3 regions of the Sphaerisporangium rhizosphaerae genome follow, and region 2 is predicted to be linked to each of the others. Evidence: predicted binding sites of a transcription regulator. Region 2 holds the regulator's gene; each other region holds the start of a gene.
What was found. The regulator HrcA, encoded in region 2, represses chaperone genes, less so after heat shock. The targets are predictions, from matches to a motif close to TTGGCACTCTCNNNNNGAGAGTGCCAA.
Positions count from the first base shown of each region.

Region 1 (10,273 bases), on a different contig from region 2:
CCCGGTTGGAGGCCGTCACGACGAGCGCTCTCACGGCCGGGTCCAGACACCGGTCTTGCCGCCGGTCTTCTCCTCCACCCGCACATCGGTGATCACCGCCGCGGGGTCCACCGCCTTGATCATGTCGATCATCGCCAGGCCGGCCACCGAGACGGCGGTGAGCGCCTCCATCTCGACTCCGGTGCGGTCGGCGGTCTTCACCCTCGCGGTGATCTCGACGCCGGAGTCGACCACCACGATCTCCACCTTGACGCCGTGCAGGGCGATCGGATGGCACAACGGGATCAGGTCCGGGGTGCGCTTGGCGCCCTGGATGCCCGCGATGCGCGCCACGCCGATGGCGTCTCCCTTGGGCACCTCTCCCGATCGCAGGATGCGCACGGCCTCCGGCGACAGCAGCACCCGGCCGGTGGCGCACGCCGTCCGGACACCGACCTCCTTCGCGGACACGTCCACCATGCGCGCCGCGCCCGACTCGTCGATGTGCGTCAGTTCACTCATAGCGCGATCACCTCGCTCGCGGCGGTCAGGTCGTTCACAGCGCGATCACCTCGCTCGCGGCGGTCGGCTCGTTCACAGCGGGATCACCTCGCCCGCGGCGGTCAGGTCGTTCACAGCGGGATCACCTCCACATCGGCTCCCTCCGGCAGTTCGGTGACGTCCTCGGGGACGACGATCAGTGCGTTCGCCCCGGCGAGCGCGGCGAGCTGGTGGGAACCCTGCCCGTGGACCGGCGTCACCGACGCGGCGCCGTCCCGACTGGTCAGGACGCCGCGCAGGAACGAGCGCCGGCCGGCCGGTGAGCGCAGCGCCGCGGTGGTCGTCGCGGTGATGGTGACCGGAGGGCCGGCGGGCAGGCCGCGCATCCGGGCCAGCGCCGGCTTCACGTAAAGCATGAACGACACGTAGGACGACACCGGATTGCCGGGCAGCGTGAAGATCGGCACCTGCCGGTCGCCCAGCAGCCCGAAGCCCTGCGGCATCCCCGGCTGCATGGCGACCTTCTCGAACCGGACGGTGCCCAGCGGCGACAGCGCCTCCTTGACCGGCTCGTAGGCGCCCATGGAGATGCCGCCGCTGGTGATCACGGCGTCGGCCTCGCCGAGCAGGGCGTCGAGGGTCGCCGAGAACGCCGCGGGATCGTCGCCGACCGCGCCGCGCCGGGACGCCTCGCCGCCCGCCTGCCGGACGGCCGCGACGAGGGTGAAGCTGTTGGACTCCCAGATCTGCCCGTGCCCGAGCGGCGTCCCCGGCTCGACCAGCTCGGCGCCGGTGGACAGCACCACCACGCGGGGACGCGGATGGGCGAGCACTGTGCGCCGTCCCACTCCGGCGAGGATGCCGAGCTGGGCCGGCCCGATGACCGTGCCCGCGGGCAGCACGACGTCGCCCGCCCGCACGTCCTCGCCGGACCTGCGGATCGCGTTGCCCGGCGGCGGCGTGCGGCGGATCGCGACCTTCACCGTGCCGCCGTCGGTCCACTCGACCGGCACCACCGCGTCGGCGCCCTCGGGCACCGGCGCGCCGGTCATGATGCGCGTGACGAACCCGCGCTCGACCGCGCGCCGCGCGGTGTCCCCCGCGGCCACGTCCAGCGTCACGGGCAGCACCACGGGCGCGTCCTCGCCGGCCCCCGCGACGTCCTCGGCCCGGACGGCGTACCCGTCCATGGCCGAGTTGTCGAACGGCGGCAGCGCGACGGGCGAGGCGACGTCCTCGGCCAGGGTGGCGCCGAGCGCCGAGTCCAGATCGACCTGAACGGGGTCGAGCGGGCGCACGGCGCCGAGGATCTCGGCCAGATGGGCGTCAACCGTCTTCATCGCATCCACCCGGAGTGAAGCCTCACTCGGAGGCGTCGGTCAGGGACTCGGGGGCGTCGTTGAGGAACTCGCGCAGCCAGGACATGAACTCGGGCGCGAGGTCGGGGCGCTCGGCGGCGAACTGCACGACGGTGCGCAGGTAGTCGAGCTTGTTGCCCGTGTCGTAGCGGCGCCCGCGGAACAGCACGCCGTGGACGGGGCCGCCCTCCTCGGTGGAACGGCCGGCGAGCTCCAGCAGGGCGTCGGTGAGCTGGATCTCCCCGCCGCGTCCCGGCGCGGTGTTCTCCAGCACTTCGAAGACGGCGGGGTCGATCACGTAGCGTCCGATGACGGCCCAGTTGGACGGCGCCTCGTCCGCCGGCGGCTTCTCCACCAGCCCGGTGACGCGGACGACGTCGTCCTCCGAGGTGGGGGCGATCTCGGCGCAGCCGTACAGGGAGACCTGCTCGCGCGGCACCTCCATCAGTGCCACCACGCTGCCGCCGTAGGTGTTGCGCACCTCGATCATGCGCTTGAGCAGGTGGTCACGGTGGTCGATCAGGTCGTCGCCGAGGAGACAGGCGAACGGGTGGCCCCCGACGTGCTGCTTGGCGCACAGCACCGCGTGGCCGAGCCCCTTCGGCTCGCCCTGGCGCACGTAGTGGAACGTCGCGATCTCGACGGGCTCGAGGACCTGGTTGAGCCGCTCGGAGTCGCCCTTGGCGGCGAGCACCTCCTCGAGCTCGTACGCTCGGTCGAAGTGGTCCTCGATGGAGCGCTTGTTCCGGCCTGTCACCATGAGGAGGTCGAGGAGCCCGGCGGACACCGCCTCTTCGACGACATACTGGATGGCCGGCTTGTCGACGATCGGCAGCATCTCTTTCGGGGTCGCCTTGGTCGCCGGGAGGAATCGCGTGCCCAGACCGGCGGCGGGGATGACAACTTTCGTCACTGGATCGAAGTCAGCCATGAATGCACCTTAATGGAGGGCCGTGTGGACAAAGCGGAGCTGCGCCGGAGGATCGTCGCCGCACGTGCAGGGCTGTCCGATCCGCGCGGCCCGGCCACCGCGATCAGGGAAACGCTACTCGACCGACCCTGGGTTCAGATGGCCGGGCTGGTCGCCTGTTATTGGTCCGCGGGCACGGAACCGGCCACGCACGGCCTCATCTTCGCCCTGTGGAAACACGGCACGACGATCATCCTGCCCGTCCTCCTGCCCGACAACGACCTCGACTGGGCGGTCTACGACGGCCCCGACTCACTGGCGCCCGGGCCGCGCGGCCTGATGGAACCGGTGGACACCCGGCGCGGCGTGGACGCCATCCGCACGGCCGGGCTGGTGATCGTGCCCGCACTGGCGGTCGACGCCACCACCGGCGTCCGGCTCGGGCGCGGCGGCGGTTCCTACGACCGCGCGCTGGCGCGGGTCGGCCCGAACGTGCCGACGGTCGCGCTTCTGCACGAGGGGGAGCTGATCGACGGCGTGCCGGCCGAGCCGCACGACCTTCCCGTCTCGATGGCCGCCCTCCCGTCCGGCATCGTCACCTTCTGAGCCCTCTGCCCCTCTGCGTTTGGGGGGCTCAGGGAAGGATCTGCAGGTCGTTGAGGCCGCCGTTCTCGCCGAAGTACTCCTCCAGGTCGTCGTTCCTGACCGCGTCGAAGAACCGCCGTCCCGCCTTCCTGTCCAGGCGGACGATGCTGGCGCCCTTGACCATGGCGGTGCCGAGCGTCGGCACGGTGGCGGAGTCGACGGTATCCGGCCGGATGTCGCGCAGTTCCAGCGCCAGGTCGCGCAGCGTGCCGAGCGTCACGGCGGAGTCGACGCTGACCGCGCGCGTGAGCGCCTCCAGGAAGTCGTTCAGCTTGAGCGGGTCGGTCAGCATGTCCCGGCTTGTGATCTTGTGTCCGAGGGCTCCGACGAACGCCTGCTGGCGCTTGATCCGGTCGAAGTCGCCGCCCGGCAGGTTGTACCGCTGACGGACGAACAGCAGTGCCTTCTCACCCTCCAGGTGCACCAGGCCCTGCGGCCAGGTGACCTTGTTCGCCGGGTCGTACACCTTGCGCGCGACGTAGACGTCGACACCGCCGATGACCTGCGTCATCGCGACGAACCCCTTGAAGTCCAGGGCCGCGAAATGGTCGATGCGGACCTTGGTCAGGTCCTCGACGGTCTTGATCAGCAGCTTCGGGCCCCCGAAGGCGTACGCGGCGTTGATCTTGTTGTTTCCCCGGCCGGGGATACGGACATAAGAGTCGCGGGGGATACCGATGAGAGTGAGCCGCTTCCGGTCCGCGGGCACGTGAACGATCATGATGGTGTCGGCCCGCTGGCTGCCCGACTCCCCCGGCCGCTTGTCCGACCCGATGAGCAACCAGTTCTGCGCGTCCCCCACGGCCTTGGCCGGTCGGCCCGCGTCCTCGGGGAACGCTCCAGGGATACGCTGGATGTTGCCGTTGAGCGTGATCTGACGTTCCATCACCAACGCGAACGCCGCCGCGACCACCATGGCCAGAACCAGCCCGGTCGCGATCGTCAGCCGGCGTAACAACCGCCGCTTCCTGCGCGGCTTGACGGTCCCGGGTGGCTGCGGCGGCTCGGACGTTCGGGACGCATCGGATATATCGGGTTCCCTCAGGGGGACGACCTCGTCGCCGTCGACGAAATGGTCCTTCCTCGCGCTCTCCAGGACCGGGGAAGTGTCGTCGGCCAATTTCGTCCCCTGCAAACCCGTTGTTCCTCTTCGTCTGTGTCGCGAGTGACGGTAGCCCATAGCAGTTGCTCGTGGTAGTGGCCTATACGAATACGACACAATGGACGCAAACGCGGGAGGGGGGCCGGTGAATCTTGATCTCTGGCTGCTCCTCGCGTCCATCGTCGTGATCGCCGCCATCGCCTCCGTGCGCGTCGCCCACCGCACCGGGCTGCCCAGCCTCCTGATCTACCTCGCCATCGGACTCCTCCTCGGCGAAGCCGGCCTGGGACTGCAGTTCGAGAACGCGAAGGTCGCCCAGCAGATCGGCCTGGCGGCGCTGGCGGTGATCCTCGCCGAAGGCGGCTTGACCACAAGCTGGGAGCACGTACGCCGGGCCGTCCCTCCCGCGGTGGTCCTCGCCACGGTCGGCGTCGCGGTGAGCATCGTCGCGCTGGCCGCGGCGGTGCACTGGCTGCTCGGCATGGACTGGCGCACCGCCCTGCTCCTTGGAGCGGTCCTCGCCTCGACCGACGCGGCCGCCGTGTTCTCCGTCCTGCGCCGCCTGCCCCTTCCCGAACGCCTCTCGGGCATCCTGGAGGCCGAGTCGGGTTTCAACGACGCGCCGACCGTCATCGTCGTCGTCATGCTGAGCCAGATCAGCACACCGATGCCGAGCGTGGGGCACGTCGTGCTGGACGCGGTGTTCGAGCTGGCCATCGGAAGCGCCGTCGGCCTCGCGGTCGGCCCGCTCGGCGGCTACGCCCTGCGGCGGGTCGCCCTGCCCGCCTCCGGCCTGTACCCCATCGCCGTGCTCGCCCTCGCCTTCGTCGCCTACAGCGGCGCGACGCTGCTGCACGGCAGCGGTTTCCTCGCCGTCTACCTGGCCACGCTGGTACTGGGCAACATGCGCCTGCCCCACCGTGTGCCGACCCGGGGCTTCGCCGAAGGAGCCGCGTGGCTCGCCCAGATCGGCCTTTTCGTCATGCTCGGCGTCCTCGCCAGCCCGTTCGAACTCCCGCAGATGGTCGTGCCCGGACTGATCATCGGGCTGGTGCTGCTGCTGTTCGCGCGCCCGCTGTCGGTGGTCGTCTCCGCCCTGGCCGTACGCGTGACCCGCACCGACCGGCTGTCCTGGCGGGAGCAGGCGTTCCTGTCATGGGCCGGACTGCGCGGCGCGGTGCCCATCGTGCTCGCCACCATCCCCTGGGCCGCCGGCATCACCGGGGCCAAGGGGGTGTTCAACGAGGTCTTCGTCATCGTCATCGTGTTCACCATGGTGCAGGGACCGACACTGCCGTTCCTCGCCCGCGTCCTGCAGGTCAGCGCCCCGGCCGAGGCACGCGACCTCGGGGTCGAGGCGGCGCCGCTGGAGGAGCTCAACGCCGACCTGCTGCAGGTCAGCATCCCTCCGGGGTCCGGGCTGCACGGCGTCGAGATCTTCGAGCTCCGCCTGCCGTCGGACGCCGCCGTCACCATGGTCGTACGCGAGGGCCGCTCGTTCGTCCCCGAGGGCACCACGCGGCTGCGAGCCGAGGACCAGTTGCTCGTCGTCACCACGGCCGCCTGCCGCAAGGTCGTCGAACGCCGGCTGCGCGCCGTCAGCCGCCGCGGCAAACTCGCCGGCTGGTACGGCGAACGCGGCGAATGACCCCCTTCACCCCGCGCCAACCCCGCACGACAGTCCCGCCGGCTTCGGCAACCGGCCTCCCAAGAGAACTCCGTACCCCGACCCCCGACGCGGTCCGCGACTCATCCGGGCTGTGGGGCTCATCGGTCCTCAGAACGGCCGGGGACCCCCGCGACGTCCACCCCACCCGACCCCCGCGGTGAGCCTCACGACAGGGATTAGAACCCGTCCGGGTGGCGTTTAGCCTAATCGGCTGCGTACCATTAGCAGTCGCAGCGGTAGAGTGCCAATCTGCGTTGAGCCACACTGAGCCATATGAGGAGGAGCGCGTGCCCACCTACCAGTACGCCTGTACCGCTTGCGGTGAAGGGCTCGAGGTCGTCCAGCGTTTCACCGATGACCCGCTGACCACCTGCCCGAACTGCCAGGGTCAGCTGCGCAAGGTGTTCTCGGCCGTCGGCATCGTGTTCAAGGGTTCGGGCTTCTACCGGACGGACAACCGCTCCTCCGGTTCCTCGACCTCCTCCACGACGTCCACCGGCTCCGGCTCCGGCGGTTCCTCGACCTCCAACGGTTCGTCGGACTCCGGTGGCTCGTCGGACTCCGGCTCCAGCACGCCGGCGAAGAAGGAGCCCGCCTCCGCCAGCGCCACCCCGAGCAGCTCCGCCGCCTGACGCCTCCTCGGGTTGTACGGCCGTCCGCCGTACAACCCGATTCGCATCCTTGGCGCCCCGGCGTCGGCCGGGTGTGATGACCAGCGCCGGCCTCGTGTGCGTTGACGGTCGTCCACAGGCTGAGTGGCGGCACCGACGGTTGTCCACAGCCTTGCCCTCCACCCTCACCGCCCCACGTCCGTGCCGCTAATCTCGAGCCCATGGTCATGACAGCTGACATCGGGGTCATCGGCGGTTCCGGGTTCTACTCCCTCCTCGACGACGCCGAGGAGATCGAGATCACCACGCCCTACGGGGCTCCCAGCGACATCATCACGGTCGGCCGCATCGGCGGGCGCACGGTGGCGTTCGTGCCCCGTCACGGCCGAGATCACCGGTTCCCGCCCCACCGCATCCCCTACCAGGCGAACCTCTGGGCGCTGCGTTCTCTCGGCGTGCGCCAGGTCATCGCCCCGAGCGCGGTCGGCTCCCTGCGCGCCGAGTACGGGCCGGGCACGCTGGTGATCCCCGACCAACTGGTCGACCGCACCTCCGGCCGGGCGCAGACCTACTATGACGCCGGTGGCGCGGTGCACGTCCCGTTCGCCGATCCTTACTGCCCGGTCGGCAGGGCCCTCGCCTACTCCCGGGCCGAGGCCGAGGGGTGGAACGCCGTGGACGGCGGCACCCTGGTCATCATCGAGGGTCCCCGCTTCTCCACCCGAGCCGAGTCACGCTGGTTCACCTCCAACGGCTGGTCGATCGTCGGCATGACCGGCCACCCCGAGGCGGTCCTCGCCCGCGAGCTGGCCCTCTGCTACACCTCGCTGTCGCTCGTCACCGACCACGACGCCGGCGTGGACACCGGCGAGGGCGTGACGCAGGAGGAGGTCTTCGCCTTCTTCGCCGCCAACAGCGAGCGCATGCGCACCCTCGTCGGCTCGGTCGTCGCCGAACTCCCCCTTGACCGCGCCTGCCCCTGCGGCGAAGCCCTGAACGGCATCAAGCTCCCCTTCGAACTCCCCTGACCACCGTCCTCCAGCACTCTCCGCCCCACCTCCCCCTGGTCCATCAGCTCACCCAGCATCCGCGAGCCGTACCGTGTTGCGACCGACCTCATGGCCGACGGTCGCGACGCGGGCGCGCGTGCGCATAGCTGACGGTCGTGGCAAGAGCCGCGCGTGCGCGGCCATCCCGGGCCGCGACTCCTTCCCGGGGCCGCGACCCACGAGCCGACAGCTTGTGGCCGGGCACTCTCACCCCTTCGACAGGAGCCAGGCATCATGCAGGCCGCCGCACCTATGCGCGTCATCCGGATGCTCAGCCGACGTCGGCGGCTCGTGGCCGTCGCACTCGCCGCGCTGGGGACCGCGTGCGTCGGCCTGGCCGTCCGCCCGGCTCCTTCCGTCGCGGTCCTGGCCGCCGCGCACGACCTCGGGGGCGGAGCGCTGGCCGTGTCCGACGTGACCGTCGTTCACCTGCCCGAGGAGGCCGTCCCCGACGGCGCCCTCCGCCCGGGATCCCGGGTGGCCGGACGCGTTCTCACCGCCCCCGCCCGGCGCGGCGAGCCGATCACCGACCTGCGCCTGCTCGGTCCGGCCCTCATCGACGCCTACGGCCCTGGCCTGCTCGCCACCCCGGTGCGGGTCACGGACGCCGCTTCGGCCCGGTTGCTCCGGCCCGGTGACGTCATCGACGTCATCGCCTCATCATCCGCCTGGGACGACCTCGCCCCGCCTCCTGCGGCCGACCCGGCCACAAGCGCACCGCCGGACCACGGCGACGCGCCCAGTGCCACACCTGCCCGCACCTCTACGGCGGCGCAGGCCGTCACCGTCATCGCCGTACCCAGCGGGCCTCGCTGGAGCGGCGCTTCCACCGGCGACATGGCCGAGACCGGCGCCCTGGTCGTCCTGGCCACCACACCGGGCCAGGCCGCGCGCCTCGCCCAGGCCGGCACGGGCTCCCGCCTCTCGATCACCATCCACGGCCACACTCATTAACGGCCCACCGCACCCACACCCCCACGTCCACCGGTCAGCGAGCACGCCACACTGAGCCCACGAACCTGGCATCGCGAGACCCCGAGCTGAGCCACAGGCGGTTGACCGAACGGGCACGACTTCGACGAGAGACGAGAAGGGGTCCGCACTGGCTCTGAAGGTGGACGTCGAGGCACCCACGGGCGTCGTCCGCCGCCGGTCCAAGGGAAGCCGAGCCCCAGTCCCGGCCAGGACGTCCATCAGACCGAGCCAGTCCTACAACAACGACCCCAGCTTCGGGTCGTACTCCCAGTGCCAAGGCTCGAACGGACTGTGATAGGCCCAGTCGGGATGGATCCAGCCGAACCGCTTGCCGTTCGACTCGAGCCAGTTGAACTGCACCGAGCGGAAGGTCTGGACGCCGCCGCACAGGTCCACCGCCAGGCCGAGCCCGTGGTTGCTGCGCCCCGGCACCGCGGCGAACCCCGGCCGCCGATAGAAGATCGACTGCTGTTGCGCCAGGTTGCGGTAGCTGTCGGTCACGCAGATCGGCGTACCGAACTGCTTGCGGTAAGCCTCGCTGAGCGCGACGAACGCGATCGCCGCGTCGGCCCGCAACTCACGCCCCCGCTGCTGGAGTGGGCACAGCACGTCCGCCGGCAACAGCCCGTTCGGATACTGGGCCGCCGAACTCACCCGGGTCGGGTCACAGGCCGCGCCCGAGCGGCCGCCCTGGTTGACGCGCACGCCGAGCTTCACCAGCGTCTGCGACAGCGACTTCACAACGGTCGCGGACCGCTTCCTCAACGTGTCGATCTCCACGCTGAGCTGGGCCTCCACCAGCAGCTTGGTCGCCCGCAGATCCTGCGCCTCGCCGGCCAGTCTCTGCTGTTGCTGGTACAGCCGCCCGGCGTCCGCGAGTATCTCGTCCCGCCCGGACACCAGGTAGGTCATGTCGCTCAGCGCCCGCAGGCTCGCGTCGTCGCTGCCGTTGAGAAACGGGGCCATGTCACCGCCCGAAGGCTCCTGGTACAGCGACTGAACCAGGTCCGACAGCGGCTGTCGCATCTTGCCCAGTTGGAGGTTCGCCGTGCGCAACTGCTCCAACTTGCCCTTGAGCTCTTTGTCGGCCTTCGCCAGCGTCGTCTGGCGCTGCTCCAGCGCCTTGGTGGCGTCCGCGAGCGCTTGGGACGACTTCTCGGCCTCACGCCGCAGCTCTGTCAGGTTGGTCGGATCGGGTTTCCGGTCAGCCGTCTCGTGCGTGGCCGATCGCGCGTGCGCCGTACCGGGCGACGTCATACTGATGATGGAAATCATCGCCATAAGGACCGCGACCAGGCCCGCCGATCGAGGAGATGGCACGTTAAGACCCCTCCATTTGCGAACTTGTGACCTGCGCCCGCACGCACGTTACTACAGCGGACTGAGTGTCCGGGCCGGAGTCGCAAGAGCCGTTATGTACGGATCACGCCTTTTATGCCATCACCGCCCCACCACCCCACACACCGAACACCGT
Region 1 is NZ_JBHTCG010000011.1:12,768-23,040, forward strand. It holds gene ACFQSB_RS18150 (MogA/MoaB family molybdenum cofactor biosynthesis protein) at 1-34, opposite strand, end outside; gene moaC (cyclic pyranopterin monophosphate synthase MoaC) at 31-501, opposite strand; gene glp (molybdotransferase-like divisome protein Glp) at 612-1,820, opposite strand; gene galU (UTP--glucose-1-phosphate uridylyltransferase GalU) at 1,843-2,769, opposite strand; gene ACFQSB_RS18170 (5-formyltetrahydrofolate cyclo-ligase) at 2,794-3,354, shown strand; gene ACFQSB_RS18175 (LCP family protein) at 3,383-4,513, opposite strand; gene ACFQSB_RS18180 (potassium/proton antiporter) at 4,641-6,143, shown strand; gene ACFQSB_RS18185 (FmdB family zinc ribbon protein) at 6,452-6,796, shown strand; gene ACFQSB_RS18190 (S-methyl-5'-thioadenosine phosphorylase) at 6,997-7,803, shown strand; gene ACFQSB_RS18195 (RcpC/CpaB family pilus assembly protein) at 8,092-8,778, shown strand; gene ACFQSB_RS18200 (D-alanyl-D-alanine carboxypeptidase family protein) at 9,034-10,074, opposite strand.
Region 1: a site for HrcA is predicted at 6,386-6,412, ahead of ACFQSB_RS18185 (FmdB family zinc ribbon protein). Genes of this name have one in related genera too.

Region 2 (10,273 bases):
CTTTCGACGAGCCGGGCTTTCGATGAGCCCGCGCCGCCTGTGGGCGGGTGCTTCTCGCCGGCGGGGGCGGTGTCAGCGGGGGCGGCGTCCGGGAGAGTTCACCAGCGGCCTGAGCGGGTGAGCAGGACGGCCGCGGCGGCGACGCCGGCGGTCGAGGTGCGCAGCACGGTCGGGCCGAGCAGGGCAGGGGCGGCGCCGACCTCCTGGAACCGCTTGATCTCCTCGTCGGTGATGCCGCCCTCGGGGCCGACCACCACCACCATGTCGCCGCTCGCCGGCGGCTCCAGGCGCGACAGCGGCACGACGGCCTCCTCGTGCAGGACGGCCGCCGCGGCGGCGCCGCGCAGCAGTGCCGCCACCTCGGCCGTGCTCGCCTGCTCGGCGACCTCGGGCAGGTGGAACCGCCGGGCCTGCTTGGCGGCCTCGCGGGCCGTGGAGCGCCAGCGCGCCAGCGACTTGGCGGCGCGCTCGCCCTTCCACTGGGTGACGCACCGGGCAGCGGCCCACGGGACGATGACGTCCACGCCCGCCTCGGTCATCATCTCGACCGCCAGCTCGCCCCGATCGCCCTTCGGCAGCCCCTGGACGACGACCAGGCGCGGGTCGGGCGCGGGCACCACGCGGCGGCCGACGACCTCCAGCCGCAGAAAGTCCTTCCCGGCGTCGCGCACGGCGCACTCGGCCACCGCGCCCGCGCCGTCGGTCAGATCAACCCTTTCACCCGCCCTCAGCCGCCGCACGGTGGCGGCGTGCCGCCCCTCGGGGCCGCCGAGGACGATCTCGTCACCGGACAGGTCGTCGGCCAGGAAAACCGGGACGCTCATCGGCCGTTAAAAGCGTCCCGGAGGCGTGAGAAGAAGCCCTGCTGGCCGGGCGCGAACTTGCCCGGCGGGCGCTCTTCGCCACGCAGCTTGGACAGCTCCTTGAGCAGCTCCTCCTGGGCGGCGTCCAGCTTGGTGGGGGTCTCGACGTTCACGTGGATCAGCAGGTCGCCCCTGCCGGTCTCGTTGAGCCGCTGGATGCCCCGCCCGTACAGCGGGATGACCTGACCCGACTGGGTGCCGGGGCGCACGTCCAGCTCTTCGGCCCCGTCGAGCGTCTGCACGGTGAGGATCGTGCCGAGCGCCGCCGCGGTCATCGGGATCTGCACCGTGCAGTGCAGGTCGTCGCCGCGCCGCTCGAACGTGTCGTGCGGGCGCTCGACGATCTCGAGGAACAGGTCGCCGGGCGGGCCGCCGCCGGGGCCGACCTCGCCCTCGCCGGCGAGCTGGATGTGGGTGCCGTCCTCGACGCCGGCCGGGATGCGGACCTTGATCGTGCGCCGGGTGCGCACCCGCCCGTCGCCGGAGCACTCCTGGCACGGGTGGTGGATGACCGAGCCGAACCCGCCGCACTGGGGGCAGGGCCTGGCGGTCATCACCTGGCCGAGGAACGACCGGGTGACCTGGGAGATCTCGCCGCGGCCGTGGCACATGTCGCAGGTGTCGGGATGGGTGCCGGCCGCCGCGCCCGACCCCTGGCACACCTCGCACAGCACGGCGGTGTCCACGACCAGCTCGCGCGTGGTGCCGAACGCCGACTCGGCCAGGTCGAGCTCGACCCGGATGGTGGCGTTGCGCCCGCGCCTGGCCCGCGAACGGGGGCCGCGCGCGCCGCCTCCGCCGCCGAAGAAGGCGTCCATGATGTCGCTGAACGGGAACCCCGCGCCGAAGCCCGCCGCGCCGGGGCCGGCCGCTCCGGCGCCGCCGAAGGGATCGGCGCCGAGATCGAACATCTGGCGCTTGCTCGGGTCCGACAGGACCTCGTACGCCTGATTGATCTCCTTGAAGCGCTCCTGCGTCTCGGGATCGGGGTTGATGTCAGGGTGGAGCTCACGTGCGAGGCGGCGATACGCCTTCTTGATCTCGTCCTGAGTGGCGTCACGGCGCACCCCGAGGATGCCGTAATAGTCGCGGGCCACTTAGGATCCCGCCAGGATCTGGCCGACATAGCGTGCCACTGCGCGCACCGCTCCCATCGTCACCGGGTAGTCCATTCGCGTCGGGCCCAGCACTCCGAGCCGGGCCAGTTCATTGTCGCCCGAACCGTACCCGGCGGCGACGATCGAGGTGCCGTGAAGCCCGGAGTAGGGGTTCTCCGAGCCGATGCGCACGGTCAGGGCGGAGTGGTCGTTCGCCTCGCCGAGCAGGCGCATGAGCACGACCTGCTCCTCCAGCGCCTCGAGCACCTCGCGCAGGCCGACGCTGAAGTCGCCCGCGAGATTCGCCGCGCCGGCGAAGACGATCTTCTCGTCGTGCCGCTCGACCAGGGTCTCCAGCAGGACCGACAGGATCGTCGTCGCCATCGGCCGGTCGCCCTCGGGCAGCCGTTCGGGAAGGTCGGCGACCGTCTCGGCCACCCGGCCGAGCCTGCACCCGTCGAGGCAGGCGTTCAGCAACGCCCGCAGGTGGGCGACCTGGTCGTCGGCCACCACGTCCGGCAGGTCGACGACCCGCTGCTCGACACGGCCGGTGTTGGTGATCACCACGAGCATGATGCGCCGCTCGGCCAGCGGCACCAGCTCGACGTGCCGGACCGTCGAGCGGATGAGCGACGGGTACTGCACCACGGCCACCTGGCGGGTCAGCTGCGCCAGCAGCCGCACGGTGCGGGTCACGACGTCGTCGAGATCGACGGCGCCCGCCAGGAACGTCTCGATCGCACGGCGCTCGGCGGCCGACAGCGGCTTGATCTGGGACAGCCGGTCGACGAACAACCGGTAGCCCTTGTCGGTGGGGACCCGCCCCGCGCTGGTGTGGGGTTGTGTGATGTAGCCCTGCTCCTCGAGCACGGCCATGTCGTTGCGCACGGTGGCGGGCGAGACCCCCAGATTGTGACGCTCCGCCAATGCCTTCGACCCGACCGGCTCGTTGGTGGACACGAAATCCTCGACAACGGCGCGCAGAACGGCCAGCTTGCGTTCATCGAGCAACGTGCTCACCTCCCTGCCTCGCGTTCGTGCCTGCGTAAACGCCTGGTCTGGCACTCAGTGTTCCCGAGTGCCAAGTGTACGGCCACGGGCCTCAGGGTGCGATAACTCAGACCGCACCACCCTCCCCACTCTCCCGCGAATCGGCCCCACTCCGCCCATCCGCCGACTTCTTTCCACCACCGGACGAATGGAGCACGTGCCCGGGCGGCCGGATGCCCGGGCGGTGACAAGTGGGTTGCTATTCGCCGGCAAGTCATCTGATCCAGACTCGGTTCATGAGCGAGAACGATCCCCGCCTGACCGACGCGACGAGGCGACCGCCGCGTCCGGACTCTTCGGGTCCGCAGGTCACGCCTCCCCCGCCGCAGAGCGCTCCGCCCGGCTCGGGCCCCGGCCCGCACGGCCCCGCCTCCGGCGGCCCGCCGTACGGCGCTCCCGCCGGGCCCTCACCCTACGGCGCGCCCGCCGGCTCATCGCCCCACGGCGCGCCCGCCGGCGGGCCGTACGGCGTCCCAGGCGGCCCCTCGCACGGCGGTCCTTCGCACGGCGGGCCCTCCCATGGCGGGCCTCCCTACGGCGGGACGTCCTATGGCGGGCCTTCGCCTTCGTACGGGGGCCCCTCCTATGGCGGGCCCGCGTCCGAGGCGGCGCACCCGCTCTACGCCTCCCCCGCGCCCGCCGCGCCCGGACCGGTGCGGCCGCGGGTGCTGTGGATCGTGCTCGCCTGGCTCGTCGCGGTGATCTGCGGCGTCGTGGGCATCGTGGGTTTCGCCGGCGGCCTGTTCAAGACCATCACCGACGCGGCGCCCACGCAGACCTTCCAGAGCGGCGGCAGCGTGTCGGTCCCCATGGACCCCGCGGACAAGCCCATCCTGTACGCCTCCGCGTCCGGGCCCACCGACATCAACTGCCTCGCCGTGGACGGCGCCGGCAAGAAGGTCGATCTCACCTCGCCCAAGGCGTCCCAGACGGTGTCCGCCGACGGCCGGGTGTGGGAGGCCGTGTTCGACATCGGCGTGCCCGCCGCGGGCACCTACAAGGTGAGCTGCCAGGCCGAGGCCGGCAAGCAGGTGCTGTTCGGGGTCGGCAAGTCGCTGACCGCCGACACCGGCGCCCTCGCCGGAGGCGTGGCCTCGCTGTTCCTGATCCCGCTGGCCGGGTTCCTGCTCGCGGTCGTCACCACGATCGTCGTCCTGGTGCGGCGCGGCCGGAACCGCAAGCGGCGGGCGGCGGCCGCAGCCCCCTACGGCGGCGCGTGGCCGCAGGGCGCACCGCCACAGGCATGATCTTTGCTAGCGTGCCCAGGTATGCGGGACTACGGACGGGACGTGCTGGCCGGAGACTGGCGGAGGCCGCTGCGCGGCAAGATCCCCAAGGTCCCGGCCGAGCTCGACCTCGTGGTGGAGGACGCCGAGGGGGGCTTCTGCGGCGCCGTGGTGGCCTGTGACAAGGAGGCCGTCACCCTGGAGGACCGCTTCGGGCGGCGGCGGGTGTTCCCGCTGGCGCCCGCCGCGTTCCTGCTGGAGGGCAGGCCGGTGACGCTGGTGCGCCCGGCGCCGGAGGCCGCGTCCACGGGGCCCGGCCGCAGCGCGTCCGGGTCGATCGCCGTCGAGGGGCTGCGGGCGCGTGTCGCCCGCGAGAGCCGCATCTACGTCGAAGGCGTGCACGACGCGTCCCTCGTGGAGAAGATCTGGGGCCACGACCTGCGGGTGGAGGGCGTCGTCGTCGAGTACCTCGAGGGCGTGGACGACCTGCCCGCCATCGTGGCCGAGTTCGAGCCCGGCCCGGGACGGCGCCTCGGCGTGCTGGTCGACCATCTGGTCCCCGGGTCCAAGGAGAGCCGCATCGCCGCCCAGGTCTCCTCTCCGCACGTGCTCGTCGTCGGGCACCCCTTCGTGGACATCTGGGCCGCCGTCAAGCCGTCCGCCGTCGGCATCCGCGCCTGGCCGGAGGTCCCGCGCGGGATCCCGTGGAAGGAAGGCGTGATCGAGGCCCTGGGCTGGCGGCTGGAACCGGCGGAGGCCTGGCGCCGCATTCTCGGCGCTGTCCGGACTTACACTGACCTCGAGCCGGAGCTTCTGGGCCGGGTAGAGGAGCTGATCGACTTCGTGTCGACCGAGGAGACGCCATGAGCCACCCTCCGAACGACCCCGAGACCAACGCCCCTCACCCCCGCTCCGATCCCCCCACCACACCGGCCGACCCCCTCGACTCCGAACTCCCCACCACCCCGGCCCCCCACCCGGACCCCGAGCCGCCCACCGTCCGGCACGCCGATGCCCCGTCGGACGCCGACGCGCCCCGGCAACCCGGCTTCGAGCCCCCCGCCGACCAGGCCGGCGAGGTGTCCTCCACCGCCCCACCGGCCAAGGACCGCGAGTCCGAAGCTCCCGGCGCCCCCGCCGAAGCCCCCACCTTCGAACCGCCCGCCACGCCCGTCCAGGAGTCTGGAATCGTGTCCTCCGCCACGCCGGCCGACCGCCCTCGCGACGAGCCCGCCGGGTACGGCGCGGAGCACCGGGACGCCGGCGCCGCCGAGCACGGGTACGCGCCACCCCCGCCCTACCAGGCGCCGGCATACGAGCAATCCGGTTACGAGCAACACGGCTACGGACAGTCCGGTTACGGACAGCCTGGTTACGGGCAGGCCGGCTACGGACAGCCCGGCTACGGACAGCCGGGGTACGGGCCGGCGGGGTACCCGGGCGGGCCGCACGTCCCTGGCAGGTTCGGGCCGCGCCCGGGGTCGGACGACACGACCCTGGCGATGCTCGCCCACCTGCTCGGCCTGCTGACCTCCTTCCTCGGCCCGCTCATTCTGTACCTGGTCAAGAAGGATGAGTCGCCCTACGTCCGCGACCAGGCGGCCGAGGCGCTGAACTTCCAGATCACGCTCTTCATCGCCTACGCGGTCTCCGCCGTCCTGGTTCTGGTGATCATCGGAATACTGCTGATGATCGTCGTCGGCATCGGCTCGCTGATCTTGATGATCATGGCGGCGGTGGCGGCCAACCGCGGCGAGAACTACCGTTACCCCGTCAACATCCGCTTCATCAGCTGACTCCTACCGAACCGCTGATCGCCCGCTGGGCCCCGAGTCGCCCTTCAGTGCACATGCCTGCCCCTCGCCGGTCAGGTGAGGTCTCGGATGAGGGCGTCGGCCAGCAGGCGGCCCTTGAGGGTGAGCACGGCTCGGCCGCGGGTGAAGGGCCCGGGTTGCAGCAGGCCGTCCGCCAGGGCGCGGGCGACGGCCGGGCGGGCGGGCGGCGCGATCTCGGCGAGGGGGAAGCCGGAGTCGAGGCGCAGTTCGAGCATCAGCCGCTCGACCTTCTGGTCGTCCTGTGACAGCACCTCGCGCGCGTGACCCGGCGATGCGCCCGCCGCCAGCCGGGAGGCGTAGGCCGCCGGGTGTTTGACGTTCCACCAGCGCGTGCCGCCCACGTGACCATGCGCGCCGGGACCCACACCCCACCAGTCGCCGCCGGTCCAGTAGAGGAGGTTGTGGCGGCAGCGCGCCTGCTCGGAAGCGGCCCAGTTGGACACCTCGTACCACGAGAAGCCGGCCTGCGACAGCATCTCGTCGGCGATGACGTAACGGTCGGCGGCCACGTCGTCATCGGGCATGGGCAGTTCGCCCCTGCGGATGCGCGCGGCCAGGCGGGTGCCGTCCTCGACGATCAGCGAGTACGCCGAGACGTGGTCGGGCCGCGCCTCGATGGCCGCGGCCAGGGACGCGCGCCAGTCGTCGTCGCTCTCGCCCGGCGTGCTGTAGATGAGGTCGAGGTTGACGTGCGCGAACCCGGCGTCGCGGGCCTCGCGCACGGCCTGGGCCGGGCGGCCGGGGGTGTGCCGCCGGTCCAGGACGGTGAGCACGTGCTCGGCCGCGCTCTGCATGCCGAAGCTGACGCGGGTGAACCCGCCGGCGCGCAGCCGCTCGAGGGAGGCGGGATCGACCGACTCGGGGTTGGCCTCGGTGGTGACCTCGGCGCCCGGCGCCAGCCCGAACTCGCCGTCGATCACCCGGAGGATCTCGGTGAGATCGCGGGCGGGCAGCAACGTCGGCGTGCCGCCGCCGAAGAAGACGGTCTCCACCGCGAGCTCGGCCTCACCCAGGACCCTGCGGGCCAGCCGGATCTCCTCGATCGCGGTGGCCGCGTAGTCGGCGCGCGAGGCCCCTGGGCCGAGCTCGGCCGCGGTGTAGGTGTTGAAGTCGCAGTAGCCGCAGCGGGTGGCGCAGAACGGCACGTGGACGTAGAAGCCGAAGGGCCGCGAGCCGAGGCCCTTCAGGGCTTCGGCGGGCAGCTCACCCGAGGTGGGAACGGCGTCGCCGTCGAGAGGTACGGAAGGCACGCCCCCAGTCTGCCGCCCGCGGAGGCGTGCCCCCGCACCGCCTGTGGACAGGTCACGGACGACGCAGGGGAGATGTCCCCGATGTCCGGCCTGCCGGCCGCTGCCTGTGGACAACCGCGGGGCTCTGGGAAAAGGCCGCCCCGTCGCCCCTCGCGGTGGGCGGCGGGGCGGAGGTCACTTCTTGGCGGCCTTGTCGGCGGCGCTGCCGCTCTCGGTGGAAAGGGCGGCGACGAACGCTTCCTGGGGGACCTCGACGCGGCCCACCATCTTCATGCGCTTCTTGCCTTCCTTCTGCTTCTCCAGCAGCTTGCGCTTACGGCTGATGTCACCGCCGTAGCACTTGGCGAGAACGTCCTTGCGGATGGCGCGGATGTTCTCACGGGCGATCACGCGGGCGCCGATCGCGGCCTGGATGGGCACCTCGAACTGCTGGCGCGGGATGAGGTCCTTGAGCTTCTTGGCCATCTCGACGCCGTAGGCGTAGGCCTTCTCGCGGTGGACGATGGCGCTGAAGGCGTCGACCGCCTCGCCCTGGAGCAGGATGTCGACCTTGACCAGGTCGGCCTCCTGCTCGCCGGAGGGCTCGTAGTCGAGCGAGGCGTATCCGCGGGTGCGCGACTTGAGCTGGTCGAAGAAGTCGAAGATGATCTCGCCGAGCGGCAGGGTGTAGCGGATCTCGACGCGGTCCTCCGAGAGGTAGTCCATGCCGAGCAGGGATCCGCGGCGGCTCTGGCAGAGCTCCATGATCGCGCCGATGTGGTCGGCGGGCGAGAGCAGCGTGGCCTTCACCACCGGCTCGTAGATCTCGGCGATCTTGCCGGCCGGGAACTCGGAGGGGTTGGTGACGACGTTCTCCTTGCCGTCCTCCATGATCACCCGGTAGATGACGTTGGGGGCGGTGGAGATCAGCGAGAGGTTGAACTCGCGCTCCAGCCGCTCGCGGACGATCTCCATGTGGAGCAGGCCGAGGAAGCCGCAGCGGAACCCGAAGCCCAGGGCCGCGGAGGTCTCGGGCTCGTACACCAGCGCCGCGTCGTTGAGCCGCAGCTTGTCCAGGGCCTCGCGCAGCTCGGGGTAGTCGTCGCCGTCGATGGGGTAAAGACCGGAGTACACCATGGGCCTCGGGTGCTCGTACCCGCCGAGGGCCTCCTGCGCCGGGCGCGCGGTGGTGGTGACGGTGTCGCCGACGCGGGCCTGCCGGACGTCCTTCACGCCGGTGATCAGGTAGCCGACCTCGCCGACGCCGAGCGACGTGGAGGGCACCGGCTCGGGCGAGATGACGCCGATCTCCAGCGTCTCGTGCGCCGCCCCGGTGGACATCATGATCGTGCGCTCGCGCTTGGAGAGCTGCCCGTCGATGACCCGGACGTAGGTGACCACGCCGCGGTAGGTGTCGTACACCGAGTCGAAGATCAGCGCCCGGGCCGGGGCGGCGGCGTCGCCGACGGGGGCCGGCACGTGCGCGACGACGTGGTCGAGCAGCTCGCGGACGCCCTCGCCGGTCTTGCCCGACACCCGCAGCACGTCCGAGGGGTCGCAGCCGATGAGGCCCGCCAGCTCCTCTGCGTACTTGTCCGGCTGGGCGGCCGGCAGGTCGATCTTGTTGAGCACCGGGATGATGTGCAGGTCGGCGTTCATCGCCAGGTAGAGGTTGGCCAGCGTCTGGGCCTCGATGCCCTGCGCGGCGTCGACCAGCAGCACCGCCCCCTCGCACGCCTCCAGCGACCGCGACACCTCGTAGGTGAAGTCGACGTGGCCGGGCGTGTCGATCATGTTGAGCACGTGCCCGTCCCAGGGCAGCCGGACGGCCTGCGACTTGATGGTGATGCCGCGCTCGCGCTCGATGTCCATGCGGTCGAGGTACTGCGCGCGCATCTGCCGGGCGTCGACCACACCGGTCAGCTGCAGCATCCGGTCGGCAAGCGTCGACTTGCCATGGTCGATGTGCGCGATGATGCAGAAGTTGCGGATCAACGCGGGGTCGGTCTGGCCAGGGTGGATGCGCACCGGGGTCCGTTTCGGCAGGATTGACGATGGATCGGGAGGCTGGCGGGCCAGCCGCCACCCATGGTGGCACGCCCGGGTGGTCACCCAGGCAGCGTCACCCGGACAGCAGATGCGCGGCAACACACGCCCGGAGCCGCCGGCCGAATGGGCCCGCCGGCCACGCGGGCGTGTCGGTGCCGCGCTTCGCCCTCCAGTTTACCGGGCACCAAGACCGTCGAGCTCGTCACTGCGCTAGGATGACGGCGCAGGCGTATGCCATGGTCTGTCGATTTGAGGGCGGCCACGGCATGTTGGTAACCTGTTCACCTGCGTGTGGCGCGCCCTCTCTGCCCGCGCGCCCCATCCACCGACTTTCACCGAGGCTTCTTCGTGGCGAACATCAAGTCCCAGATCAAGCGCAACCGGCAGAACGAGAAGGCCCGGCTGCGCAACAAGGCCGTCAAGTCCTCCCTGAAGACGGCGGTCCGCAAGTTCCGCGAGGCCGCCGAGCAGGGCAAAGCCGAGGACGCGCTCGTCCTCATGCGCGCCGCCTCGCGTCAGCTCGACAAGGCTGTCAGCAAGGGCGTCATCCACAAGAACCAGGCGGCCAACCGCAAGTCCGCCATCGCCAAGCGCGTCGCCGCTCTGCAGACCGCCGAGTGATCCGCTCGGGCGTCCGCCCGAGCGATCAGGCAGTCCCGCACGTACGGGCATCCCACAACGCCGTGTCCAGATAGGACGCGGCGTTTTGGCATGCCCGCCCTCCGCCGTGCGTGTACCTCCTAGGTGTACGCCGCCCGCGGCACGGGCCAACCGCCGTCCGCCAGCGTTACACCTGGGATTGTCCCGATTTCGGTATAACACGGCCGTTGCCAGGTGATATCGGGTCCGTCACCTTCCCTTCCCCATAGCCCTTACCCCACAAAACCGCTCGTAAGGTGCATAAGACGCGAACGGCGCAGGTGG
Region 2 is NZ_JBHTCG010000001.1:348,732-359,004, forward strand. It holds gene ACFQSB_RS01475 (16S rRNA (uracil(1498)-N(3))-methyltransferase) at 99-824, opposite strand; gene dnaJ (molecular chaperone DnaJ) at 821-1,960, opposite strand; gene hrcA (heat-inducible transcriptional repressor HrcA) at 1,961-2,971, opposite strand; gene ACFQSB_RS01490 (hypothetical protein) at 3,247-4,257, shown strand; gene ACFQSB_RS01495 (DUF3097 domain-containing protein) at 4,279-5,103, shown strand; gene ACFQSB_RS01500 (DUF4870 domain-containing protein) at 5,100-6,032, shown strand; gene hemW (radical SAM family heme chaperone HemW) at 6,104-7,321, opposite strand; gene lepA (translation elongation factor 4) at 7,496-9,328, opposite strand; gene rpsT (30S ribosomal protein S20) at 9,698-9,970, shown strand.

Region 3 (10,273 bases), on a different contig from region 2:
GCTGGAACTCTTTGAGGTCGGAGTAGCCGGCGGTGGCCATGGTGCGGCGGAGGGCGCCCATGAGGTTCATGGAGCCGTCGGCGACGGTGGACGGGCCGTGCAGGATCTGTTCGAGGGTGCCGATGGTGCCGACCTCGACGCGGGCGCCGCGCGGGAGCTCGCCGTGGTGGGCCTCGGAGCCCCAGTGGTGGCCGCGACCGGGGGCCTCGGCGGCCCGGGCGAGGGGCGAGCCGACCATGACGGCGTCGGAGCCGCAGGCGATGGCCTTGGCGATGTCACCGGAGCTGGTCATCCCGCCGTCGGCGATGACGTGGACGTACCGGCCGCCCGACTCGTCGAGGTAGTCGCGGCGGGCCGCGGCGACGTCGCCGATCGCGGTCGCCATCGGCACGGCCACGCCGAGCACGGTGCGGGTGGTGTGGCCCGAGCCGCCGCCGAACCCGACCAGCACGCCGGCGGCGCCGGTGCGCATCAGGTGCAGGGCCGCGGTGTAGGTGGCACAGCCGCCCACGATGACCGGGACGTCGAGCTCGTAGATGAACTGCTTGAGGTTGAGCGGCTCGGCGCGGCCGGAGACGTGCTCGGCGGAGACCGTGGTGCCCCGGATGACGAAGATGTCTGCGCCGGCGTCGATGACGGCCTTGTAGTGCTGGGCGGTGCGCTGGGGCGACAGCCGCGCCGCGGTGGTGACGCCCGCGGACCTGATCTCCTCGATGCGGCGGCCGATGAGCTCGTCGCTGATCGGGGCGGAATAGATCTCCTGCAGGCGCTTGGTCGCGGCCTCGCCGTGCATCTCGGCGACCTCGGACAGCAGCGACGCCGGGTCCTCGTAGCGGGTCCACAGACCTTCGAGGTCGAGGACGGCGAGCCCGCCGAGCCGCCCGATCTGGATGGCCGTCCTGGGCGAGACGACGCTGTCCATGGGGCTCACCACGACCGGCAGGTCGAAGCGGTAGGCGTCGATCTGCCAGGCGATGGAGACCTCTTCGGGGTCGCGGGTGCGCCGCGACGGCACGATGCCGATCTCGTCCAGCGCGTACCCGCGGCGTCCGCTCTTGCCACGCCCGATCTCTACCTGAGTCATGCTCTTGTCGTTCCCGTCCCTCGGTGAAGCCGCCGCTGTACTCGCGCGTCCTCGTACGTCATTACCCTCGCGCGCCCCGTTCGTCCACGGGGCGCGTCATCCCATCTGGCGCGCGCGGAGTCAGCGGCCGTGGTAGTTGGGGGCCTCTACGGTCATCTGGATGTCGTGGGGGTGACTCTCGTTGAGGCCGGCCGAGGTGATGGGCATCAGCTGGCCGTTCTCGTGGAGGTCGTCGATGGTGCGCGAGCCGGTGTACCACATGCCCTGGCGCAGGCCGCCCACGAGCTGGTGGGCGACCGCCGCCACCGGGCCGCGGTAGGGCACCTGGCCCTCGATGCCCTCGGGGATGAACTTGTCCTCGCTGGCGACGTTCTCCTGGGAGTAGCGGTCTTTGCTGAAGGAGCCGCCGCGCTCGCGGTTGCGGACGGCGCCCAGCGACCCCATGCCGCGGTAGGACTTGAACTGCTTGCCGTTGATGAAGATCAGCTCGCCGGGCGACTCTTCGCAGCCGGCGAGCAGGGAGCCGAGCATGACGGTGTTGGCGCCGGCGGTCAGAGCCTTGACGATGTCGCCGGAATACTGCAGGCCGCCGTCGCCGATCATCGGCACCCCGGCGGGACCGCAGGCGAGCGACGCCTCGTAGATGGCCGTGACCTGCGGGGCGCCCACCCCGGCCACGACGCGGGTGGTGCAGATGGAGCCCGGGCCCACCCCGACCTTGACGGCGTCGGCGCCGGCGTCGATGAGCGCCTGGGCGCCGGCGCGCGTGGCGACGTTGCCGCCGATGACGTCGACCCTGCCGTTGGCCTTGATCTTGGCGATCATGTCGCACACCCCGTGGGAGTGGCCGTGGGCGGTGTCGACCACGATCACGTCGACGCCCGCCTCGATCAGCGCCATGGCGCGCTGCTCGGCGTCACCGGCGACGCCCACCGCCGCGCCGACGACCAGGCGGCCGTCGGAATCCTTGGTGGCGAGAGGATATTGCTCGCTCTTGGTGAAGTCTTTGACCGTGATGAGGCCGCGCAGCCTGCCCTCGGCGTCGACGAGGGGGAGCTTCTCGACCTTGTTCTGGCGCAGCAGGTGGAACGCCTGGTCGCGGGAGACCCCGACCGGCGCGGTGACCAGCGGCATGGGGGTCATGACCTCGCGCACGACCCGGCTCTGGTCGGTCTCGAAGCGCATGTCGCGGTTGGTGACGATGCCGACCAGGACGCCGCCGCGGTCGGTGACCGGGACGCCGGAGATGCGGTAACGGGCGCAGAGCTGCTCGACGTCGGCGAGGGTGTCGTCGGGCGAGCAGGTCACCGGGTTGGTGACCATGCCGGCCTCGGAGCGCTTGACCAGATCGGCCTGCTGGGCCTGCTCTTCGATGGAGAGGTTGCGGTGCAGGATGCCGATGCCGCCCTGACGGGCCATCGCCACGGCCATGCGAGCCTCGGTGACGGTGTCCATCGCGGCGGAGACCAGGGGGATGCGCAGCGTGATCGACCGCGACAGGCGGGTGGTGGTGTCGGCGTCACCCGGCTGCAGATCGGAGTACGCGGGCACCAGGAGCACGTCGTCGAACGTGAGCCCCGGCTCGGTGAACTTGGCCATCTGCAACCCTCCTGCCATGGCGCTCTCAAGATGGGGAAAGGCGCCGGCCCCCTGCGGTCAGTTTAGTGGTCCGCTCATCACCGGCTCGGCGACCCTGTGGACAACCGGCCCGACGATCAGGCGGCCGTCCGTACCTGTGGATGAACGGGTCGAGAGATCCGATGATCTGCCGGTTCGGTGGGCGGCCGGTCGATGTGGCACAGCGGACAGAGAAATTTCAGGTCCTGTCATCTTTTCGGCACCAGAGAGCGGAGATCTCAGTCCTGGCGCCCGGTGTGGACAACGCACGGCGAGGCGTCACGCTTCCCTCGGCCCGCGAACCCCTGCCCCATCGGCGCAGACCGTCCCTTCCCTGGAGAATCGGGGTCTCCTGCTCGCCGGGCCGGCGCTCCTCACGCCGTCAGGCGGCGTGTGGCCGCCGTGACCGCTGTGCCACGGGAGGCGAAGGCGAGGTGGCGGGCGTCCTGGGCATCCCCGCCACTTGCCCTCATCAGGGTAGGTGGGGGTCATAAGGTGGAATGCGTGCTGGAAGACGTCCCCCGCGACCCCTTCGCGGAAGACCCCAACGACCCTGCCTCCGTGCTCGGTGATCTCGACGACTCCGAGCCGCTCACCACGACCGAACGCGAGGAGGCGCTGACCGACCTCGCCGATGTAGAGGTCTTCCGCTCGCTCCTTGAGCCCCAGGGGGTTCTCGGGCTGGTCCTCGACTGCCCCGAGTGCGGTGAACGGCACTACTTCGACTGGGACCTGCTGCGCGGCAACCTGCGGCAGATGATCGACCACGGCCGCCCCCAGGTGCACGAGCCGGCCTTCGCCCCCGACCCGGCCGACTACGTGAGCTGGGAGTACGCCAGAGGCTACGTCGACGGGGTGATCGACACCGAGGAGAGCCGCTGATCGACGTCCCTGGTGAGCGCCTGGAGCAGGCCCACCACAGGGTCGGCGTCCTGGTCGAGAGGCCGCCGCCCGGCGAGCGCGTCGATGATCGCGTCCGTCCTGACCACGTCGGCGTCGGCGTCGGACCCCCGTTTTCGCAGTGAACGGGCCGGGTGGAGGGCGGTCAAGCTATCGACTCCATGTCGGCCATCGCCCGCAGCCTTGCCAGCGCCCGATGCTGGGCGACGCGAACCGCACCTGGTGACATACCCAGTACGTTACCGGTCTCCTCGGCCGACAGTCCCGACACCACCCGCAGAATGATCAGCTCGCGCTGGTTCTCCGGAAGACGCGACAGCAGCGCGCGGGCGTGCTCGGCCTCGATGTAGCGCACCACGGTCTCCTCCGGCCCCGGCCCCTGGTCGGGACCGTCCGGCAGGTCCTGGGTGGGCACGGCGGAGCGCACCGAGCTGCGCAGCGCGTCGGCGACCTTGTGCGAGGCGATGCCGAAGACGAACGAGGCGAACGGGCGCCCCATGTCGCGGTAGCGCGGCAGCGCGGCCAGCACCGCGATGCAGACTTCCTGGGCCACGTCGTCGGCTATGTGGTAATGGCCGGACACCCGGCCCAGACGGGCACGGCAATAGCGCACCACCATCGGGCGCAGTTGCCCGAGCAGTGACTCGATCGCGGTGCGATCTCCTTGCACGGCGAGGCTCGTCAGATCCCTGAGGTCGGACTCGTCCGATCTCGTCGCAAGCCTTACCCCAGCTTTGGCGTCGGCGACGCATCCCTCGGTCACGTTAGGCATGATGCCCGCCACGATCGCGCATGTCGTCATAGTGAACGGATACGGATTGGTCACATTGACGCGACGATAACGCAGGGTAATCGAGCGAACACAGTAGTGTTTGCATATTTCACTCGCGACCCGAATTCGCTGGATATTCGTTAGATGTCGCACCAGCTCGCAGGCGGCGCGGAGCGCCCTGGCCGACGCACTGCCGCACCGGTCGGTTTACCGTCCCGTCAAATCGAGGGGCGGCAAAATCGATTCGACGCAAAAAAGCACGGCCCCCGCCCTGCGGCGGGAGCCGTGCTTCGATCGATTGATCGGATCAGTGGCCGTGACCGTGGCCGTGACCCTGGCCCGCGGCGGCCGGAGCCTCCTCCTCGGGCTTGTCGACCACGAGGGCCTCGGTCGTGAGCAGCATGCCGGCGATGGACGCGGCGTTCTGCACGGCCGAGCGGGTGACCTTGACCGGGTCGATGACGCCCTCGGAGATGAGGTCGCCATAGGAGCCGGTGGCGGCGTTGAGGCCGTGGCCGGCCGGCAGCTCGCCGACCTTGGCCGTGACGACGTAGCCCTCAAGGCCGGCGTTCTCGGCGATCCAGCGGGCCGGCTCGACCAGCGAGCGGCGGACGATGGAGACGCCGGTCGCCTCGTCGCCGGTCAGGCCGAGGTCGTCCAGCTCCTTGGCCAGGTGCACGAGCGCGGAGCCACCGCCGGAGACGATGCCCTCCTCGATCGCGGCGCGGGTCGCGGAGATGGCGTCCTCGAGGCGGTGCTTCTTCTCCTTGAGCTCCACCTCGGTGGCCGCGCCGACGCGCAGGATGCAGATGCCGCCCGACAGCTTGGCGAGGCGCTCCTGGAGCTTCTCGCGGTCCCAGTCGGAGTCGGTCTGCTCGATGGCGTGCTGGATCTCGCGGACGCGGTCCTGGATGGCCTGGGGGTCGCCGGCGCCGTCGACGACGGTCGCGGTGTCCTTGGTGACCACGATGCGCCGGGCCGTGCCGAGCACCTCGGTGCCGGCGTTGGCCAGCGTGAGGCCGAGCTCCTCGGAGATCAGCTGGCCGCCGGTCAGAATCGCCATGTCCTGCAGCATCGCCTTGCGGCGGTCGCCGAAGCCGGGCGCCTTGACGGCGACCGAAGTGAACGTGCCGCGGATCTTGTTGGTGACCAGGACGGCCAGGGCCTCGCCCTCGACGTCCTCGGCGACCACGAACAGCGGCTTCTTGGTCTGGGCGACCTTCTCGAGCAGCGGCAGGAACTCGGCGATCGAGGAGATCTTGCCCTGCTGGAGCAGGACATAGGCGTCCTCGAGGACGGCCTCCATGCGCTCGGGGTCGGTCACCATGTACGGCGACAGGTACCCCTTGTCGAACTGGAGACCCTCGGTGAACTCGAGCTCCAGGCCCATGGTGTTGGACTCTTCGACGGTGATGACACCGTCCTTGCCGACCTTGTCGAACGCCTCGGCGATCAGCTCGCCGATCTTGGCGTCCTGCGCGGAGATCGTCGCGACATTGGCGATCTCCTTCTTGTCCTCGACGGGACGGGCCCGCTCGAGGAGGCGGTCGCTGACCGCGCGGGCGGCCAGGTCGATGCCGCGCTTGAGGGACAGCGGCGACGCGCCGGCCGCGACGTTGCGCAGGCCCTCGCGGACCATCGCCTGGGCGAGCACGGTGGCGGTGGTGGTGCCGTCACCGGCGACGTCGTTGGTCTTGGTCGCCACTTCCTTGGCGAGCTGAGCGCCGAGGTTCTCGTAAGGCTTGTCGAGCTCGACCTCGCGGGCGATGGTGACGCCGTCGTTGGTGATGGTCGGCGCACCGAACTTCTTGTCGATGACGACGTTGCGGCCGCGCGGCCCGAGGGTCACCTTGACGGCGTCCGCGAGGGCGTTGACGCCGCGCTCAAGAGCGCGCCGCGCGTCCTCCTCGAACTCCAGGATCTTGGGCATTAAAAGGTCCTCCCAGCGTCAGGCCCCGGGCCTCGTGAAAGGGCCCGGGGCTTGACACGCGTATTCGGGTAAGGCTCCGTACAGGTGGTCGCTTACGCGCCCCGGGGCTTACTTCTCGATGATCGCGAGAACGTCGCGGGCGGAGAGCACGAGGTACTCCTCGCCGCCGTACTTGACCTCGGTACCGCCGTACTTGCTGTAGAGGACCACGTCCCCTTCCTTGACGTCGAGCGGGATGCGCTTCTCGCCGTCCTCGTCCCAGTTGCCCGGGCCCACCGCGAGGACCTTGCCCTCCTGGGGCTTCTCCTTGGCGGTGTCCGGGATGACCAGTCCGGAAGCGGTCGTCTGCTCGGCCTCAAGCGGCTGGACCACGATGCGGTCGCCGAGCGGCTTAACGGGAACCTTGGTGGCGGTCGTCACGATCGGACCTCCCCTTCAGATTGTGGTGATGAGCTGAAGAGGCGACCAGCGGCCTGCCGTCGCGGGTGTCAGACCTGCCTCGTCGCATTATTGATTGGCACTCTCACTAGCCGAGTGCCAACACTGAACAGTATGCAAGGCCGCCGACACAGTCAACACGGACAGGCCGCCCCAGGTCAGTCCGGTCATGAGCCACCGTACGACTCGCCCGAATTGTCCGCCTATGGGGGCAGCCTCGGCGCACGGTCGCGGTGACCCCGCGCGCTCACGAGGTCCTGCCACGCAGGCGGGAGCAGCGCGATAGCGTCGGGAGACGTGGACCTCTACGCCTTCCGCGAATTGCTGACCCCCCGCGGGCAGAAAGCCCTCGGCGAGGCCGTGGGCACTGTGACGGACGGCACAGATCCGGTGACGGCCGCCAGCCGGCTGAGGAAGACCTACGACGCCCCTCTCGCCGCGGCCGCCCTCACCCAGGCACGGCTCCGGGCGCGCGGCGCGGTCAAGTTCGGGCACGACGCCGCCCGCATGTACTTCACCCCCGACGGGCTGGAGCAGGCCACCCGCGCCGAGGTGGCCGCCCACCGCGCCCGCCGCTTCGCCGCCGGCGCACGCGTGGCCGACGCCTGCTGCGGCATCGGCGGCGACCTCATCGCCCTGGCCCGCGCCGGATGCGAGGTCGACGCCGTGGACCTCGACCCGCTCACCGTCGAGGTCGCGCGGGCGAACGTCCTCGCGCTCGACCTCGGCGACCGCGTCACCGTCCGCGCCGCGGACGCCGCGGAGGTGGACCCGGCGGCCTACGACGTGCTGTTCGCCGACCCGGCGCGGCGGTCCACCGGCAGGCGGGTCTTCGACCCGATGGGGTACTCGCCGCCGTGGCCCGCCGTGCTCGCCATGGTGGCCCGGGCGCCCGCCGCCTGCCTGAAGGTCGCGCCGGGCATCCCCTACGAGTTCATCCCGCAGGGCGCCGAGGCCGAATGGGTGTCCTACCGCGGCGAGGTCAAGGAGGCCGTCCTGTGGACGGGCGCCTTCGCCGCGGGCGGGGACCCGGGCTCCACCGAGACGATCCTGCGCAGGGCCACCCTGCTGCCCTCCGGTCACACGTTGCCGGCCGACCCGTCCCTCGGCGCGCCCGGCCACGGGCCGGTGGCGCGCTATCTGTACGAACCGGACGGCGCGGCCATCAGGGCGCATCTCGTGGCCGAGGTCGCCGCCCAGGTGTCCGGCCACCTGCTCGACCCGCACATCGCCTACATCACCGGGGACGACCCGGCCACGACTCCGTGGGCGTCGCGGTACGAAGTCCGGGAAACCCTGCCTTTCTCCCTCAAACGCCTGCGCGCCGCACTCCGGGAACGCCGCGTCGGCACGGTGACGCTGAAGAAACGCGGTTCGGCGCTCGACCTGGAGCGCCTGCGGCGAGATTTGCATCTTTCCGGGGATAACTCGTGTGTCGTGGTGCTGACCCGCATCGGCGAACGTCCCTTCGCCATCATCTGCGACCCATCCTGACCTGCCACGATGCCTTTCGCCGCCAACAAATGGGGGCAATCCAGCGATAATCACGATGTTTTAAAGTCGGACCCGAAAGTCACCGGCCGAGCCACTACAGTTGGCCAACGCGCGGGATTCTGCCTGATCCATGGTGCACCCGCCCGATTCGCCACAGAGAACGACCGTACCGACCCCACCGCCGTGCGGCCGACCGCCCGCGAGTGAAGGAGCTTTCGGTGGATCACTCCAACCACACCCTCCTCCAGGCTGGAAGCCAGACCGCCATCTCCGACCGCATGCGCGAACTGCTCGCCAGGGCGGCGCAGGACCACGTCTACGAGCAGCGCACCCAGGGCGCCGTGCTCGACGAGATCCGGCAGCGGCTGGAAGGCATGGAGTGGTTGCTGCGGGAGGTCCGCGAACGCGAGCTCGGCGGGTTGAACGGCGCGCTGGAAGGGGTCAGCGGCCGGCTCGGCGAGCTGGTCAGCCGTCCCCCGGCCTGGGCGGAGGGCCTGGCGCAGCACGTCGAGATCGTGCGCGACCGCGTCGACGGGGTGGGCAACCGCGTCGCCGGGCTCGGCGACCGCATCGAGGCCGTCGGCGACCGCGTCAAGCCCATCGCCGAGCTGCCCGGCCTGTGGACCGACCTCGGCACCGTGCGCGAAGGCGTCGCCGAGGCCCTCAAGCGCCTCCAGGCGGTCCTGGAGGGCACCCAGGGCATGCCCGAGCTGACCAGGCGCCTCGCCCAGCTCGGCGCGAGCATGGAAGCCGCGGGAGGCCGCTTCACCCGGATCGACAAGGCCCTGCTCGACCTCACCCAGCGCACGGAGCGCGTCGAGGGCGGCGTCCTGGACCTCGGCGAGGGCCTGGACGAGACCCTCTCGTCGGCCGTCCAGCGCCTCACCGGCTCCATCGAGCGGCTCGCCGGCAAGGTCGACGGCATGACCGCCAAGCTCGCCGAGACCGAGACGTGCCTGGCCGCCCGCCTGGAGGGCGTCGAAGGCCGCCTTGCGCCGATGGAGGCGCTGGACGGGCGGCTCGAGAGCGTGGACCAGCGCCTCGGGAGCGTCGACGGGCGGCTCGACGGCGTCGACGGTCGGCTCGCGGGGGTGGGTGACCGGCTGGCCGGTTTCGACGGGCGGCTCGAGACCATCGCGGGACGGGTGGACACCACCGACGGGCGGGTGAGCGACCTGTCGGGCCGCTTCGACACGGTCGACAGCCACGTCGGGGCGGTCGAGGGACGGCTGGAGACGGTCGACGTCCGCCTGCAGAGCATCGACGGCCGCATTGAGACCGCCCAATCGTGCCTCACCGGGCTCGACGGGCGCGTCGACACGGCCCAGTTCTGTCTCACCGGGCTCGACGGCCGCATCGAGACGGTCCAGTCGTGCCTCGCCGGGGTCGACGGCAACCTCGCCGGCGTCAAACAGCAGATCGCCGACGCCGACGGCCGCCTCACCGACCTGGCCCAGCACCTCACCGGCGTCGACGGCCGCCTGTCCAAGCAGGACGAACGCCTCGGCGCCATCGACGCCGGGTTCGAGGACGTCAACGAACGGCTGGAGATGGTGGACGACCGCGTCGAGGCCGTCAACCAGCGGGTGGGGCAGCTGCCCGCGCTGCTGGAGGTCGGCGAGGTGCACAAACGCGTCGGCGAGCTGATCCGCGCCCAGGCCGACGACCAGGGCAGGCGGTTCGACACGCTCGACGAGCGGCTCACCGAGGCCGCGGCGGCCCTGCCGCCCCTGGGCGAGCTGGTGGAGCTGGTCCGCGCCCGCCCCGACCGCGACCAGCTCTCGGAAACCGTCGACCAGATCGTCCAGCCGACGCACCGCGACCTCACCCGCAGGCTCGGAGCCCTGGAGGAGACCATGCTGGCGCTCGCCGAGGCCCTCCTGCGCCCCGCCCGCTCCCCCAAGGACTGACCGCCTCCCGACCGCCCGGCGCCGCCCCTCCAACGGGACCGCTCCGGCGGCACCTCATGACGGACCACTCCGGCGGCACCTCAAGACGGACCATCCCGGCGCCGCCCCACGCCGCCCCACCCGACGGG
Region 3 is NZ_JBHTCG010000005.1:310,432-320,704, forward strand. It holds gene ACFQSB_RS10400 (GuaB3 family IMP dehydrogenase-related protein) at 1-1,084, opposite strand, end outside; gene guaB (IMP dehydrogenase) at 1,205-2,683, opposite strand; gene ACFQSB_RS10410 (DUF5319 domain-containing protein) at 3,206-3,583, shown strand; gene ACFQSB_RS10415 (hypothetical protein) at 3,544-3,750, opposite strand; gene ACFQSB_RS10420 (sigma-70 family RNA polymerase sigma factor) at 3,747-4,373, opposite strand; gene groL (chaperonin GroEL) at 4,681-6,303, opposite strand; gene groES (co-chaperone GroES) at 6,412-6,723, opposite strand; gene ACFQSB_RS10435 (class I SAM-dependent methyltransferase) at 7,039-8,235, shown strand; gene ACFQSB_RS10440 (coiled-coil domain-containing protein) at 8,454-10,145, shown strand.
Region 3: a site for HrcA is predicted at 6,818-6,844, ahead of groES (co-chaperone GroES). Genes of this name have one in related genera too.